Regions from separate parts of the Psychrobacillus sp. FSL K6-1415 genome, predicted to be linked through region 3. Evidence: riboswitches for the same ligand, from Rfam matches in the RefSeq annotation. Region 3 holds a riboswitch; each other region holds the start of a gene.
The links. Region 3 has a riboswitch for S-adenosylmethionine ahead of metK (methionine adenosyltransferase). Riboswitches for the same ligand answer to the same signal wherever they lie in the genome.
Positions count from the first base shown of each region.

Region 1: linked by a shared signal. The riboswitch ahead of MKY60_RS02900 (methionine biosynthesis PLP-dependent protein) and the one ahead of metK (methionine adenosyltransferase) in region 3 are both predicted to bind S-adenosylmethionine.
Region 2: linked by a shared signal. The riboswitch ahead of MKY60_RS16890 (bifunctional homocysteine S-methyltransferase/methylenetetrahydrofolate reductase) and the one ahead of metK (methionine adenosyltransferase) in region 3 are both predicted to bind S-adenosylmethionine.

Region 1 covers NZ_JBBOOQ010000001.1:594,562-597,848, reverse strand. Annotated here, with positions in the region: gene MKY60_RS02915 (DUF2798 domain-containing protein) at 1-191, opposite strand, end outside; gene MKY60_RS02910 (TetR/AcrR family transcriptional regulator) at 243-803, opposite strand; gene MKY60_RS02905 (hypothetical protein) at 1,022-1,225, shown strand; SAM riboswitch class I at 1,310-1,416, shown strand; gene MKY60_RS02900 (methionine biosynthesis PLP-dependent protein) at 1,499-2,623, shown strand; gene metC (cystathionine beta-lyase) at 2,616-3,287, shown strand, end outside.
Region 2 covers NZ_JBBOOQ010000001.1:3,486,095-3,489,381, reverse strand. Annotated here, with positions in the region: gene MKY60_RS16895 (NERD domain-containing protein) at 1-843, shown strand, start outside; SAM riboswitch class I at 1,190-1,298, shown strand; gene MKY60_RS16890 (bifunctional homocysteine S-methyltransferase/methylenetetrahydrofolate reductase) at 1,370-3,229, shown strand; gene metH (methionine synthase) at 3,210-3,287, shown strand, end outside.
Region 3 covers NZ_JBBOOQ010000001.1:2,871,908-2,875,194, forward strand. Annotated here, with positions in the region: gene MKY60_RS13595 (alpha/beta hydrolase) at 1-49, opposite strand, end outside; gene MKY60_RS13600 (gamma carbonic anhydrase) at 159-671, shown strand; gene metK (methionine adenosyltransferase) at 818-2,014, opposite strand; SAM riboswitch class I at 2,264-2,381, opposite strand; gene pckA (phosphoenolpyruvate carboxykinase (ATP)) at 2,577-3,287, shown strand, end outside.

The sequences.
Region 1 (3,287 bases), 2.3 Mb from region 3:
TCAATGATCATAACAATAACCCAAATAATCGGTAGCGCTTTTAAGATGGTTAAAGCAACTTCTCCGTTAAATTCTCCAAAAGAGAGAATGATATTTAAGGAGGTCATGAATATAACCGTAAGTGTTGAGATAATTGTGCCGAATAATAGGCCTTCCTTTGCATTTCTTGGTAGTCTGTTTTCTTGATGCATTTTTTTCTTCCTCTCAAAGTTTAGTAAAGACCTTCGCTTTAAATTCCATTTTTATAGCTTCTCCAACAAGTTCGGTAATAGTTCTGCAATTGTTTTTAAAGGATTCGTAGATTGTTTCGTTAAACAAAGCATCATGGCCCCTTCAATCGAAGCAGTCAACAATAACGATACAGAGGCAGCTGTTTCATCCGAAAAGCCATCGGATAATAGCTTAGCACAGTAGATGCGTTCAATATTTTCATATAACTCACTGCACGCTTTGCGAACTGGTTCACTCATTGTTGCCATTTCACTAACAATACTGCTAAATGTATAGCCAGTAATAGTACCTCTTTTTTCAAAGCTATTTATTAAAGTATCAATCGTTGAAATTATGGCGTCCTTAGTTGTAAGATGCTTACTAAAAATAGCTTCAATATCTGTGGTTATGTCTTCTTTTAGAGCGTGTAAACAAGTTATCAAGAGTTCTTCTTTGCCATCTGGAAAGTGATGGTAAAGAGCACCCTTTGAAACATTACTAGCTTTTAAAATTTCATTGAGTCCTACAGTTTTGTAACCTTTTTCCTGAAAAAGAATTGTAGCAGTTTCAATCAAGAGTGATTTAGTATCCATAGCTATTTTTCCTCCTAACATACCAACGGGTCTGTTTGTAATTATAACAAATTTTAAGCTACATTCTAATATTTTGTTTATTTAATAAAAGACCAGCATAATGGCCTATCTCTGCAATGAATCTGCAGATTGTTTATGCCCCTCCTCTATACCCTTCATATAATATGTAAAGGGACTTTTCTTCTTGGAGTTCCTACATTATAGGATGGGAGGTGTGGATGTTGGATTCTTCTACAGGATTATGGGTTGGTTTGTTAGGTATAGTCTTAGGGGTACTTGGTTTCTTTTATGCTCCCCTTTGGCTAGGTGCAGGTGCAGTTCTATTAGGGCTCGTAGCTTTAGCTTATTCTCACAAGTTAGTTGTGGGATGGATATCTTTAATACTCGGAGTAATTGTTTTAATACTGACATTTATGTCATAACTTGAAACAAAAAAACGTATTGTATTAATAGCCACTAAGTGTTAAGATTATTTAAATTTAAAATTTTGATAATTTCATATTTTTTTCTTATCCAGAGAGACGGAGGGATTGGCCCTTAGATGTCTCAGCAACCAGCCACGCTTAGGTATGGTGCTAATTCCAATAGACGTATGACGTCTTGAAGATAAGAAGACAAACTTCGATATTTACTTGAGGGTTCTCTTCTTATTAGAGAATCCTCTTTTTTATTTTAATTGTAAAGGATGAATACTTATGACAAAAAACAGTATTGATACACAGTTAGTTCAATTGGGAAATCATAGTGATGAAAAAACCGGGGCGGTAAATCCCCCTATTTATCTCTCCACAGCTTACAAACACAATGGGATTGGGCAGTCTACAGGATACGACTACACACGAACTAAGAACCCGACACGAGCTATTTTAGAGGAAGGAATTGCAAAATTAGAAGGTGGAGATGCTGGCTTTGCCTGTAGTTCTGGTATGGCTGCAATACAATTGGTTTTATCCCTTTTTCGGTCAGGAGATGAGTTAATTGCTCCTGATGATTTGTATGGTGGTACATACCGATTATTCAACCAGTACGCAGATTCATATAATATCCGTACTACTTATACAAAATTTGAATCAGCTGAAGAAGTAAAAGCATTAATAACAGAAAATACAAAAGCCTTATTTATCGAAACACCCACTAACCCTTTAATGCAGGAAATCGACATACAGCTATTTGCGGATATAGCAGAAGAGCATAATCTATTGTTAATCGTAGACAATACATTCTTAACCCCTTATTTACAGCGACCTATTGAATTGGGTGCCCATATTGTCATCCATAGTGGCACAAAATATATTGGGGGACATAACGATGTACTTGCAGGATTGGTGGTAACAAAAGGTACTGATCTAAGTGAACAACTGCAAGTCAACCATAATGCTGCAGGCGCTGTCCTTTCTCCTTTCGATTCTTGGTTGTTAATAAGAGGATTAAAAACACTTCATCTACGTATGAAGCAGCATGATTTAAATGCAAAAAGAATTACTGAATTTTTAAAGCAGGAATCTGCTGTTAAGGATGTGTTATATCCAGGAGTTGGCGGAATGTTATCCTTCCGTTTACAAAAAAGCGAATGGGTGGCTCCTTTCCTAAAGAATTTGAGACTGATTGTATTTGCTGAAAGTCTTGGTGGTGTAGAGAGCTTTATCACGTATCCTGCTACACAAACACATGCCGATATACCTGAAGAGGAACGGAATGCACGAGGAGTTGATAATAGTCTCCTTCGTTTTTCGGTTGGGATTGAAGAAGTAGAAGATTTAATCGCAGATTTAAAACAAGTATTAAATACATTAGAAAGCGAGGTCATAATTAATGAGTGATTACAAAGAGTCGTTGGAGACTAGTATAATTGTTGCCTCTACACGCGGAGATTCGGAGATAAAAACTGGATCTGTAAATGTTCCTATCTATTTATCCTCCACTTTCCATCAAGAAAGCTTTGATGATTTTGGACCTTATGACTATAGTCGATCGGGAAATCCTACAAGAGACGCACTCGAAAAAACGATTGCTGAATTAGAGGGGGGGACTAGAGGATTGGCATTTGCATCAGGAATTGCGGCAATTTCTTCTGCATTTATGCTTTTGTCTTCAGGCGATCATATCGTTATTACAGAAGACGTATACGGTGGAACCTTTCGTTTTGTTACAGAAGTATTGCCTCGTTTTGGTATTGAGCACAGTTTTGCAGATTTTACGAATGTGGAAGCAATTGCAAGTGCAATGCAATCAAATACAAAACTGATTTACATCGAGACCCCTTCGAATCCATGCTTAGGTATTACTGATATTACCGCTGTCGTGGAGCTTGCAAAATCCAATGCTTGTTTAACCTTCTTAGACAATACATTTATGACACCGTTATATCAGCGTCCATTAGATTTAGGAATTGATATCGTCTTACATAGTGCAACAAAATTTTTATCTGGGCATAGCGATATTATTGCAGGACTTGCGGTTATAAAAGACGAGGAGTTAGGTAAG
Region 2 (3,287 bases), 610 kb from region 3:
GAAAAGGCAGCAAAAGCTGGACTGCAAGGTGAACGTAGAATAAGTGAAGTTTTTGCGAAATATACATTTCCTTTTGAATACTTTTTCGTTGAAAATATCGGATTAGATTCAAACGGTAAGTTCCAAATAGATGCTATCTTTCTTACTCCCTATTTCTTAGTAATTCTCGAAAGTAAAAATATAAGTGGAAAGTTATTTTTCAAACAAAACCCTGCGCAGTTAGAGCGCGAAACACTCGATGGTAAAATCGATGTTTTTGAAAGCCCAGAAATCCAGTTATCGCGAAATATTCATTTGCTACAAGAATGGCTGGGAAATCATGGGCTGACAATCCCAATATACGGTGTGATTGTTCTTAGCAATCCAAAAGTGAGAGTAATTGAACCACCGAAAAAACTTAGTGCTATTCTTCCCCAAACCATCCCAGTATATTTACGTAATCTTCCCCGCGAAAATGTATATTTTGATTCTGAAAAAATGAAAAAATTTGAAAATCAAATAAAAGTAGGTCAACAAACTTATATTCCCTTTCCAATGTGCGGACGCTGGGGTATTAATCCTAAAGATTTAAGAAGCGGTGTCCAGTGTGAAAGCTGTGATTTTCATGGAATGGAAAAAAGAAAAAATGGCTGGACTTGTCCTCGTTGTGGCTATTTTGATAAGCTCGGACATGAAAAGGCCATAAGGGATTGGTTTATGCTGATTAGTGATACTATAACTAATAAACAATGTAGAGACTTTCTTCATTTAGAATCAAAATATATCGCGCACAGAATCTTGCAATCAATGAATTTAACCAAGATAGGAACATCCAGAAACACTAAGTATAAATGGATATGGTAAAGCACCTGTGCATATACTGAAAAAGATAGAAAAAGAGTGAATCGCTAGAATGTAGCGAAGAATCGCTAGAATGTAGCGAAGAATCGCTAGAATGTAGTGAAGAATCGCTAGAATGTAGTGAAGAATCGCTAGAATGAAGCGGAGAATCGCTAGAATGTAGCGGAGAATCGCTAGAATGCAACGGAGAATCGCTAGAATGTAGCGAAGAATCACTAGAATGAAGAAGAAAATCACTTAAATAGGATAAATAAACACTAAGAGAAGTGTATAGAAAATTCAAAACACATCTTGACGCTTTAATGGAATAAAGGTACGATATGTTTAATTAAAAAATTGAATAATGAAATTCTTATCAAGAGAAGCCGAGGGACTGGCCCTACGAAGCTTCAGCAACCAGCCAATTAATTGGTCAGGTGCTAAATCCAGCAGACTTAACAAAGTCTGAAAGATGAGAAGGTGGTATCTTGCATACTCGTAAAGCCTTCTTTTCATGGAAGGCTTTTTTATATGGAGAGGATGGATACAAATGGGTTTATTAGAGAAGTTACAGTCGTCCATACTGACAGCGGATGGGGCAATGGGTACGCTACTTTATTCGTACGGAATTGACTATTGCAATGAAGAATTAAACATTCAAAAGCCGGAAATCATTGAGAAGATACATCAGGATTATATTGAGGCCGGAGCAGATATTATTCAAACGAATACGTATGGAGCGAATGCCATTAAATTGGCGCGTTACGGGCTAGAAAACCAAGTGAAAGAAATAAATGAAGCGGCTATCCAAATTGCTAAAAGAGCTGCTGCACCCGGAAACCAATTTGTCATAGGTACGATTGGGGGCATTAGAGGAATTCGGAAAAGTGATGCCACGCTCGGTGAGATTATCCATTCACTCGATCAGCAAGCCATCCAGCTGTTAGCGGGAGATCCAGATGGTTTATTACTCGAAACCTATTATGACTTAGAAGAATTAAAGACTACTGTGACTCATCTTCGTACCTTAACTGATATACCAATTATAGCCCAAGTATCCATGCATGAGCCTGGTATTTTGCAAAATGGCTTACCACTTAATGATGCTCTGCTTCAGCTTGAAGCAATTGGAGCGAACATAGTTGGAGTCAACTGTCGACTAGGTCCCCATCATACAATTCAAGCATTTGAAGGAGTAAAACTTCCGAATAAGGCTTTTCTCTCTGCTTATCCAAATGCTAGTTTACTGGATATAGATGAAGGGCGAATTGTCTATGAGTCCGATGCTGAATATTTTGGAAAAGCGGCGTTATATCTTAGGGATGCTGGAGTACGACTAATAGGAGGTTGCTGCGGGACGACACCAAAGCATATCGAAGCAGTAAAAAAACATATTGGTCATTTAGCGCCGATTACGAGTAAGGTTGTTGAAAACAGAAAGCCGATTATTATTCAAGACGCCAAGCCGACTAACACACTGGCTCTCCATGAAAAAGCAAAAACAGAAAGGACGATTATTGTTGAGCTAGACACTCCTCGTCATCTTGACACGACTACATTCATGGAAGGTTCAGAAAAGCTATATGCTGCTGGAATTGATGCAGTGACAATGGCGGATAACTCATTAGCCTCCCCACGTATTAGTAATATGGCAATGGGCTCGATGTTAAAACACCAAAAAAATATTAGACCGCTTGCTCATATTACATGCCGTGATCGTAATTTAATCGGTCTTCAATCTCATTTAATGGGGCTGGATGCGCTTGGAATCCATGATATTCTTGCTGTAACTGGAGACCCGACGAAAATTGGTGATTTCCCTGGGGCGACAAGTGTTTATGATGTATCAAGCCTAGAATTGATACAACTAATCAAACAATTAAACGAAGGTATTTCTTTCTCAGGAAAGTCACTACGAAAAAAAGCTAATTTCTCCGTAGCTGCTGCTTTTAATCCGAACGTTCGTGTTCTGGACCGTGCAGTGAAGCGACTAGAGAAGAAAATAGAATGTGGAGCAGATTATTTCATCACACAACCTGTCTACTCGAAAGATAAAATTCATGAAATTTATGAAGCGACTAAGCATTTATCAACCCCTATTTTCATTGGAATTATGCCACTGACTAATAGTCGTAATTCAGAATTCCTTCACAACGAAGTACCAGGTATAAAATTGTCCGAAGAGGTACTGGAGCGTATGCGTTTATGTGGAGATGATAGAGAGCTAGCTACTGCAGAAGGTATCCAAATTTCAAAGGAATTAATAGATACAGCAGCGAAGCTATTCAACGGTATTTATATAATTACGCCATTTTTCCGATACGATATGTCTCTTGAATTAATTCATTATATTCAAGAGATTGATCGAAAGAAAGAGAGAGGGTTCAGCTATGTCCAAACATCTAATTGAGCAACAACTCCAAGAAAGAATACTAATTATTGACGGTGCAATGGGAACGATGATTCAA
Region 3 (3,287 bases):
CAATAACTATTACTGCTTTAGGCTTTCCTTCTGTTTCCCATTTCCACATATAAACAAACCTCTTTTCTTTCCTTGCAATTTCATGGTATTAGGTTTCATTCAATCTTTATGTCTGATACGATTAATTATAATCTAATTTCAAAAGGAGTGTATGCGAAATGATTTATCCATATAAAGGTAAAACACCGACTATTGACGACTCTGCTTTTATAGCTGATTATGTCACAATAACAGGTGATGTGACAATCGGTCCAGAGACTACAATTTGGTTTAATACGGTAATTAGAGGGGATGTTGCTCCTACTATTATTGGAAGTAAAGTAAGTATACAAGATTTAAGCTGTTTACATCAGAGTCCAAATAAGCCACTTATTATTGAAGATGAAGTAACTATCGGACACCAGGTGACTTTACATAGTTGTACTATACGTAAAGGAGCTTTAATAGGAATGGGATCGATTATTTTAGATGGTGCTGAAATTGGAGATGGTGCATTTATCGGAGCTGGAAGTCTCGTACCACCTGGCAAAAAAATACCTCCAAATTCATTAGCATTAGGCAGCCCAGCAAAAGTGGTGCGTGAGCTAAATGAAGACGATAAAGCTGATGTACAAAGAATTATCCGGGAATATGTAGAAAAAGGTCAATACTATAAATCCCTTCAAAAATAAAATTTGTTAATGATCTTTCTGGTAAAAGAAAACTATATATGCTGTTCAATTCCTCCTGAAACGAAAATCAGCTGTATTATTGGAAAGTTATTATTTGTATGAAAAAAGGCTTTCCATTATAGGAAAGCCTTTTTTGTTCATACTACTTATAATCCAGCCTTTTCTTTTAACGCTGCAGCTTTATCTGTTTTCTCCCATGGAACATCAATGTCTGTACGACCAAAGTGACCATATGCAGCTGTTTGTTTGTATATTGGTCGGCGAAGATCTAGCATTTTAATAATTCCTGCTGGACGAAGATCAAATAGTTCACGAATATATGAAACTAATTCAACTTCCTCTACCTTTCCAGTACCAAAAGTTTCTACAGCAATTGAAACTGGTTTAGCTACACCAATTGCATAAGCAAGTTGTACTTCACAACGATCTGCAAGGTCAGCAGCAACAATGTTTTTAGCAACATAACGTGCAGCGTAAGCAGCAGAACGGTCAACTTTTGTTGGATCTTTACCAGAGAATGCTCCCCCACCATGACGAGCATAACCACCGTAAGTATCTACAATAATTTTACGTCCTGTTAAGCCAGCATCACCCTGTGGTCCACCAATTACAAAGCGTCCAGTCGGATTGATAAAGTATTTTGTATTTTCATCTATTAAATTTGTAGGAACAATTGGATTAATTACTACTTCTTTAATATCTTTTTGAATTTGTTCTAAAGTTATTTCTGGATGATGTTGTGTTGAAATAACAATTGTATCGATATGAACAGGATTATTGTTTTCGTCATATTCTACTGTTACTTGAGTTTTTCCGTCTGGACGAAGATAGTCTAAAGTTTCGTCTTTACGAACTTGTGCTAATCGGTGAGATAGTTTATGCGCTAAACTAATAGGTAGCGGCATAAGCTCTGGTGTTTCATTACAAGCATAGCCGAACATTAAACCTTGGTCTCCTGCTCCAATTGCATCAATGTCAGAATCACTCATAGAGCCTTCTCTTGCTTCTAAAGCTTGGTCCACACCTTGCGCGATATCAGCTGATTGTTCGTCAATTGAAGTAAGCACAGCAGAAGTTTCTGCATCAAAGCCATACTTAGCACGTGTATAGCCAATTTCTTTAATAGTAGAACGAACTACTTTAGGGATATCTACGTATGTAGATGTAGTAATTTCTCCAGCAACTAATACTAGTCCTGTCGTCACACTCGTTTCGCAAGCTACACGAGCATTTGGGTCTTCTGCTAAAATTGCATCTAGAATTGCATCAGAGATTTGATCACAGATTTTATCTGGATGGCCCTCTGTTACTGATTCTGATGTAAATAATCGACGTTGCGTCATAGATTATTCCTCCTATATCCCGCGAGATTTCTCTCAAGAATTGATACGGTACTCATTCCCATGTCAAGCCATTCAAAATGTTTCATGCATTTTCATCACATAAGAGTAAATGTAATTGCTGTGAATTGAAGTTAACTTGAAGCCGTTTCGGACTTGGCACACAAGGATAAAGGGCGATGTTAAATAAAAAAACCTCTCACTCACGTAAATACACATGAGGAAAGGTATTAATATCATAAGCACCTTTCACTCTTATCAAATCAAGGAATTTCACCTTGTCTCAGGTTTGGCACCTTTGTAATAATAAAACAATTACAGGTTGCCGGGTTTCATAGGGCCTGACCCCTCCACCAGCTCGGGATAAGAGTATCCGTTCAATTCATCATCATACGTAAATAAGTAGCAGAAGTCAACTATTTTTTTGTTTGCATTTTATTCACAAAAGAAAAATATTAGCTTCATTAGTATAGACTAATTACTTTAATGTGTTATACTATTTCACATATCTAGAAAAACTTCCTCTTTTTTAGAGGAAATATAAAAAAAGGATGGTATATTCAAGATGAATTCAATCGATACTGTGAGTGAACTGAAAGAATTGTTAGCAGGAAATAACGTTAGCAGCCAATTGTCAGTGCCACAACTTGTGGAAAAAGCTACAACAAGAGGAGAAGCTGTTTTAACTTCTACTGGTGCAGTAAAAGCCGAAACAGGGAAATATACTGGCCGCTCCCCACAAGATAAGTATATAGTAGATGAAGCTATTTCAAAAGACAAAATCGATTGGGGCTCAGTAAACCAACCAATTTCTTCTGACGTTTTTGATGCTCTATATAAAAAAATGATTAACTTCTTAAACAAACAAGACGAAATCTTCGAGTTTAAAGGATATGCAGGGGCAGATAAAGAATCACGTCTAGGTATTCAAGTAATTAACGAATACGCTTGGCATAATCTTTTCGCTCATCAGTTATTTATCCGTCCAACACAGGAAGATCTTGCTACACATACAACAGACTTCACTATTCTTTCTGCTCCTAATTTCAAAGCGGATCCTGCTGTAGATGGTACCCGTACAGAAACGTTTATCATTGTATCCATGGAAAAACGCACTGTGTTAATCGGTGGTACTGAATATGCTGGTGAGATGAAAAAATCAATATTCTCTATTATGAACTATTTGCTCCCAGAACAAGACATCTTACCAATGCACTGCTCTGCAAATGTTGGAGATGACGGAGACGTTGCATTATTCTTTGGTTTATCAGGTACA